DNA from 2 places in the Priestia flexa genome. Region 2 is predicted to be linked to the other one. Evidence: riboswitches for the same ligand, from Rfam matches in the RefSeq annotation. Region 2 holds a riboswitch; the other holds the start of a gene.
What was found. Region 2 has a riboswitch for glycine ahead of gcvT (glycine cleavage system aminomethyltransferase GcvT). Riboswitches for the same ligand answer to the same signal wherever they lie in the genome.
Positions count from the first base shown of each region.

Region 1: it holds a riboswitch for glycine, as region 2 does, so the genes downstream of both, LZP85_RS06855 (ACT domain-containing protein) here and gcvT (glycine cleavage system aminomethyltransferase GcvT) in region 2, are expected to answer to the same signal.

Region 1 covers NZ_CP090431.1:1,346,750-1,350,272, forward strand. Annotated here, with positions in the region: gene LZP85_RS06850 (PFL family protein) at 1-1,297, opposite strand, end outside; gene LZP85_RS06855 (ACT domain-containing protein) at 1,312-1,584, opposite strand; glycine riboswitch at 1,675-1,750, opposite strand; partial or broken gene LZP85_RS06860 (carboxypeptidase) at 2,075-2,206, opposite strand; gene LZP85_RS06865 (cold-shock protein) at 2,565-2,765, opposite strand; partial or broken gene LZP85_RS06870 (DUF3898 domain-containing protein) at 2,947-3,492, opposite strand.
Region 2 covers NZ_CP090431.1:2,940,089-2,943,611, forward strand. Annotated here, with positions in the region: gene gcvPA (aminomethyl-transferring glycine dehydrogenase subunit GcvPA) at 1-832, opposite strand, end outside; gene gcvT (glycine cleavage system aminomethyltransferase GcvT) at 864-1,952, opposite strand; glycine riboswitch at 2,059-2,140, opposite strand; glycine riboswitch at 2,144-2,232, opposite strand; gene LZP85_RS15135 (DEAD/DEAH box helicase) at 2,419-3,523, shown strand, end outside.

The DNA of each region.
Region 1 (3,523 bases), 1.6 Mb from region 2:
TATAAGGGTTAACACCCATGACTGGAGCTCGTCCTAGAAGACCACCGAATTCTACCATTTCACCTTCATTTTTACCGGGAACAGGGATAACGCGTACTGCGGTTGTTTTTTTGTTAATCATTCCAATTGCCGCTTCATCAGCAATCATTCCTGAAAGCGTAGCAGGACTAACATCTCCTGTTAAAGCAATCATATCTAAACCAACAGAACATACGCAGGTCATCGCTTCAAGTTTTGATAGATTTAGAGAACCGTCGGTAATTCCTTTAATCATCCCGTTATCTTCACTGACCGGAATAAAAGCCCCACTTAGACCACCAACGTAAGAGCTAGCCATTGCGCCTCCTTTTTTCACAGCATCGTTCATAAGTGCTAACGCAGCAATTGTACCATGAGTACCCACACGTTCTAACCCAATTTCTTCTAAAATTTCAGCAACGCTGTCGTTAATAGCATTAGTAGGAGCCAGTGATAAATCCATGATGCCAAAGGGAACGTTTAGTCGTTCAGCCACTACGCGTCCAATTAACTCACCAGCGCGCGTAATTTTAAATACCGTCTTTTTAATTACTTCAGATACCTCACCTAAATCAGCATTAGGATGACGTTTTAGTGCATTTAAAACAACACCAGGGCCACTAACACCTACGTTTAAGACCACTTCACCTTCACCTGAGCCGTGAAAAGCCCCGGCCATAAACGGATTATCTTCAACAGGGTTACAGAACACAACCAGCTTGGCGCAAGCAATGCCATCACGATCTTTTGTACGCTTAGCCGCTTCTTTAATAATAACGCCGAGCTGTTTTACAGCATCCATATTAATACCGGTACGAGTGGTGGCTACTGAGATTGAAGAACAAACGCGTTCTGTTACGCTAAGGGCTTCAGGTAACGCGTCTAGCAACGTTTGATCACTCTTTGAAATTCCTTTATGAATAAGAGCTGAGAAGCCTCCGATAAAATCGACACCAACCTGCTGTGCAGCACGGTCTAATGTTTTAGCGAGCGTGATTGTTTGTTCAACCGTTGCATGACCTAAAATCTCTGCGATAGGAGTAATTGAAATACGCTTATTTACAATTGGAATTCCATATTCTTTTTCAACCTGTTCAGCAGTTTCTTTTAATTCACCTGCATATGAAACAATTTTGTTGTAGACATTTTGATTCATTGTTTCAAAGTTAGAATCAGCACAGTCTCTTAAACTGATACCCATTGTTACTGTACGGATATCGAGGTTCTCCATTTGAACCATTCGGATGGTTTCCATCATTTCTGTTAAAGCAATACTCATATTTATTCCTCCTTTTATACGCGATGCATAGCTTGAAACGTTTCTTCAAGCTGCACGTGAATTTTTAAACCAAGCTCTTCGCTAACGTTATTTAAAGAATGTTGTAGCGAGTTTAGTTCAATAGCTGATACATCGACAATCATCATCATCGTAAAGAAATCTTGTAATATTGTCTGACTAATATCGAGGATGTTAACACCTTGATTTGATAAGACAGTTGTGACGCTTGAAATAATCCCTACTTGATCTTGTCCAATTACGCTAACCACAGCGCGCTTTTGTTGCATAATAATCACCTCAAAAATAATATAGAAAATAAAAAAAGAGATTGGAAGAATCCAATCTCGAATAGGTCATCGAATAACATACGTATGTATCGTTACTCTTCTGTCCTTTTGCCTGAGATTGTGAATCCTTCGGCGCCACCTAAGCGGTCTCTCCAGAAGCTGCTCCTGTTGTAGTGTTATCCACAACAATCATTGCTTGGGGAATATTCAATTTAACATTGGCTCAAAAACCAATAGAAAAATCATATCAACAAAAGAAAAGATAGTCAATGTTTTTTGAACATTTCTATTGTTTCATCATGTTTACTTAGAATGGGAGAGTGTTTTGTGCTATATCACACTTAAAAATAGAGCAATAGAAGCAAAAGGTGAGAGGAGAGGTAGGAGCTAAGGCTTTTCATCAATAGTTCAGCAAAGGGAAAAGGGTACAATTGTTATAAATAGAAAAAAAGGAAAGCGCCTATCAGTCGCTTTCCTGTGATAATCTTTATTACTCGTCTTCTCCAGAAGGGCGAGTTGTTTGGGTGGCAAGCGTGTCCCAAAAGCTTGTATCTGCATTTTCTATTGAGCCATCTGAAATAGCTCTTACAGTTGAGTCTAAAGTAGTGATTGTTTGTTTAATGTGCCATTAGTTAAAAAAGGCATGAGTTTAAAATACTGTATTTTGAGAATATTTAAAGTAGAATGTAAACAAATTATTGTAACTGTACAAATAAGTGAAAGTTAAGACGAGGAGAAAGAGGGAGAGGGCGGATACCGCAGTGGATGGCTAGTTACTGATTATCATGAGATGTGTAATAAAAAATTAGGTATTATAAGAATACTATGCTATACTAAGTTTACCATTTTCTTTACCAGTTACTATCTGTGTTTTGATGTTCCCTATTCATTCGTGAGTAGGGTTTTTATTATGTCCAAATTTCAATGTAAATTAAAAACAGACTCTACAAGTAGAGTCTGTACATAGATGTCCGTATTAATTACGCTTTTTGAACGTTAGTAGCTTGAGGTCCACGTTGACCTTGCTCTACTTCAAAAGTTACAGCTTGACCTTCATCTAAAGATTTGAAACCTTCGCTTTGGATTGCTGAGAAATGTACGAATACATCGTCTCCGTTTTCGCGCTCGATGAATCCAAAACCTTTTTCTGCGTTAAACCATTTTACTTTACCTTGTTCCATTGTTGTTGCCTCCTCGTGTGCTTTGCACACATTGTGTTACTATTCTTGCTCAAATCTTCAGACGAAAGTTGTTAACTTGTCAATCCTTACCGAACAAAAATAATTCTTCTTAAGAATAACAGAAACAGTTCAGTATTGCAAGTAAAGTAAAAAATAGATGCGTCCGTTTATTATTTTTGGCTCATTCTTCCCATTTTTTACTGCTGATTTTCTCAATAATCCCGTGCAAATCCCCAGGCTTATGAAACTCAATTGGAGACGCGCCTTTTTCAAACAAAATCGATTCTGCTTCAATTAACGCCACGTAGCGTCCGTTCACTTTCGCTAAGTGAATATTTTCCCCGAAATCCGCTAACAGTCCTTTAATCTCCGTTTCGCCAAGCTTCATTTTAAGCTCGGCATCAGGCGTATGCTCGACGATATGAGCAGCAGCTTCCATAACTTGATGGGTATCCAAACGTTCTTGAAGCTCATGCTTTTCACTTGTTGCCCACAGTTCCATGTCCGACTCAAACTGTTCAAGTTCTACGCTTTCTGCTTCAAACGTTTCGCTGACGTGTTCACGCACCATATCCATCACTTGTGTTTTCATAATCTCAGGCATCGGCTCGTTGTAGTCAATAAATTTCAAGAAGTCTTCAAAGTAACGAGCGTGAGACGCTTGGTGGATGACAAGTTCGCTTTCTTCGACCATGCCTTCTTCAGGCATGTATGGGTATTGAATAGATAAGCCTTAGAGCCACAAGGGATTGATGCGT
Region 2 (3,523 bases):
AGTGAGGACCACCGAACTGTGTTGGAATACCAAAAGGTTGTGCATCTCCTACAACAATATCAGCACCAAACTGACCCGGAGGAGTTAACAATCCAAGAGATAGTGGATTGCTTGATACAACAAACATTCCTTTTCCTTGATGAGCAATGGCTTCAATTTCTCTTAAAGGTTCTACTTGACCAAAGAAGTTTGGATACTGAACGATGACAGCCGCTACATCATCATCCATGCGCTCCTTCAGCACCGTCAGATCCGTTACGCCGTCTTTGCTTGGTACTTCTACTACTTCAATGTACTGACCTGCTGCGTACGTTTCTAACACAGCTCGTGATTCAGGGTGAACTGTTTCTGAAACTAACACTTTTTTCTTTCTCGTTTGACCTGCACTTAACATGGCTGCCTCAGCAAGTGCTGTACCACCATCGTACATGGATGAATTGGCAACATCCATTCCTGTTAGCTCACAAATCATCGTTTGAAATTCAAAGATAGCCTGCAGCTCTCCTTGCGAAATTTCAGGCTGATATGGTGTATAAGCTGTGTAAAACTCTGAACGCGAAATAACGTGATCAACAATAATTGGCATATAGTGATCATAAACACCTGCTCCTAAAAATGAAGCGTATTCCTTTACGTTCTTATTTTTAGTAGCTAAGTTTGTTAACTCTTTTACTAACTCAGATTCTGATGCCGCTTTTTTTATATTGTATTCCCCTTGGAAACGAACGCTTTCTGGGATATCTGAAAACAACTCATCCACTGAAGACACGCCAATTGCCTTTAACATTTGCTGCTGATCTTCTGATGTCATTGGTAAATAACGATGTACCATTCTTTTGTCCCCTCTCTTTAATTACCCAACATTATTTTGAACGCTTATAAAAAGGTGTCTTCACGACTTTTGCTTTTAAACGTCTTTTTCGCACTTGCACATACACTTCTGTACCTAGCTCAGCATGTTTAGCATCGATAAGTGCAAGACCAATGTTTTTATTTAAAGTTGGCGATTGTGTGCCTGTTGTAACAAAGCCAATCTCTTCTTCCTCACTAAACACTTCATATCCATGTCGTGGAATTCCTTTATCAATCATTTCAAGCCCAACAAGCTTGCGGTTTGGTCCTTCTTCACGCTGACGCTTTAATACCTCTTTGCCGATAAAATCTTCTTTATCCGTTTTCACTGCGAATCCGATACGTGCTTCAATTGGCGTAATATCTTTTGAAAGCTCTTGACCATATAAAGCTAAAGTTGCTTCAAAACGAAGCGTATCTCGTGCTCCTAATCCACACGGAACTACCTCTTCATTTTTTAAAAGCTCAGTCCAAAGCGTTACTACATCTGATGCAGAACAGTACAGTTCAAAACCATCCTCGCCTGTATAACCTGTACGTGAAACAAGCGCTCTCACACCTGCTACTTCTACATCATCTTTAAATGTAAATGGTTTCAAGTCAGATAATGATTCATCTGTTAATTTCTGTAAAACACCTTGTGCAGCTGGACCTTGCAAAGCTAGTAAAGCAAACTCACTTGAACGATTTACAAGCTCAATACTCTCTGGCTTATGCTGCTGTAGCCATTCGAAGTCTTTTTCAATATTTGCTGCGTTTACAACAAGCAGGTAGTCATCTTCTCCTTTTTGATAAACAAGGAGATCATCCACTGTGCCCCCATCTTCATAGCACATCGCGGTATATAGTGCTTTACCTGGACGTAATACTGAAACATCATTCGTCATAACTTTTTGTAAAAATGCCAAGCTATTTGTCCCTTTTACATCAAACTCTCCCATGTGAGAAACATCGAACAGGCCAGCTTTTGTACGAACCGCATGATGTTCTTCTTTAATAGATGAGAATTGAACTGGAAGAGCCCAACCTCCAAAATCAATAATCTTTCCACCGTACTGTTGATAGACATCGTAAAGTGGTGTTTTGTTTAGCTCAGTCATTTAACATCCTCCTCATATAAGGCCATTTGCTTTGGTTTCGGGGAATCATCGTATCTTTTTTACACATAAAAAAGGACAGAGAACTCCCTGCTGTATAGCAGGAAGTCTCTGTCCTTTTCACCTGAAAGTTTACCCGTTAAATAGGTTTGCCTCGTGGGTGGTCTATTCGAAATAGACGCTCTCCAGAGTTGCGTCCAACAAGAGTCTTTTTGCCTGAGAGATTCACATGTTGTTTGCTCCTTCGGCGCCACTTTAAAGCAGTCTCTCCCCTTGTCATCATTCGCCTCTATAAAGTTTGTAATTTTGGGCATACTACTAAGAAACTATTACTTACACACATCAATAACAAAATAGTTCATTTAGTGACAATCTATTTTCTATTTTAAATTTTCTAAAATATATTTTTATCCTACATGATTCTGTTCAGCAGTTCAATAAAAACTTTCAGAAAGGAGCAAAACTAACGATGAACATCAGTATGAAGAAAGATGAAGCATGGGAATCTACTTTTTTAAGTAAACTTGAGCAAGACGGCTCTTGGTCTGATTGGGAAATGTATAAATTAGCATATGAAATCGAGGAGCACACGTTAATTACTGAATTTGAAGGCCTGCAAGCACCTCGCCATTTAACAGACCTAACCCCGCATCCACACCAGTTAGAAGTAGCTAAAAAAGTGGTAGAAGAAATGAATGGAAAAGCGATTTTAGCTGACGAAGTGGGGCTTGGAAAGACAATTGAAGCAGGACTCATTTTAAAAGAATATATGATTCGTGGTCTTGTGAAAAAAGCCCTTATTCTTGTACCAGCATCACTTGTATCCCAATGGGCAATGGAACTTAACCATAAATTTTTTATTCCTGCTGTTCCACAAAAGAAAACATACGTGTGGGAGCAATGCGACGTAGTAGTATCATCCATTGATACAGCCAAGCGCTCTCCTCATCGCGAAATTGTATTAGAACAAGATTATGACCTTATCATCATTGATGAAGCTCATAAACTAAAAAATAATAAAACAAAAAACTATGAGTTTGTTCAAAGCTTAAAGAAAAAGTTTTGCTTATTATTAACAGCGACACCAATTCAAAATCGAGTAGAAGAGATTTTCAACTTAGTTTCGTTATTAAAACCAGGCCACCTAGGAAACAAAGATTATTTTGCTGATTTATTTTCTGCTAAGAAACGTTCTGTTCAAAATGATGAGTATTTAAAGGAACTCGTTAACAAAGTGATGATTCGAAACCGCAGGCAAGACACAGGTATTGAATGGACAAAACGAATTGTTCAAACCGTTCCTGTTGAGTTTTCATCTGAAGAACGAGAGTTGTATGATCAAATCACTTCATTTAAGCAACATTCAAATTTACCCAGCAGTTCCTTTGCAATTTTAACATTGCAGCGCGAAGCTTGTAGCAGTCGCGAAGCAGTATTTATGACCTTAAAAAGCATGCTTGAACGCCAAGAGGACGAAAACAGTGAAAAAGCTACTCAGATGCTTAAACCACTCCTTGAAAAAGTACAAACCGTTCCTCAAAATGCGAAAGCAGAAAAGGTAATTGAATTAATTC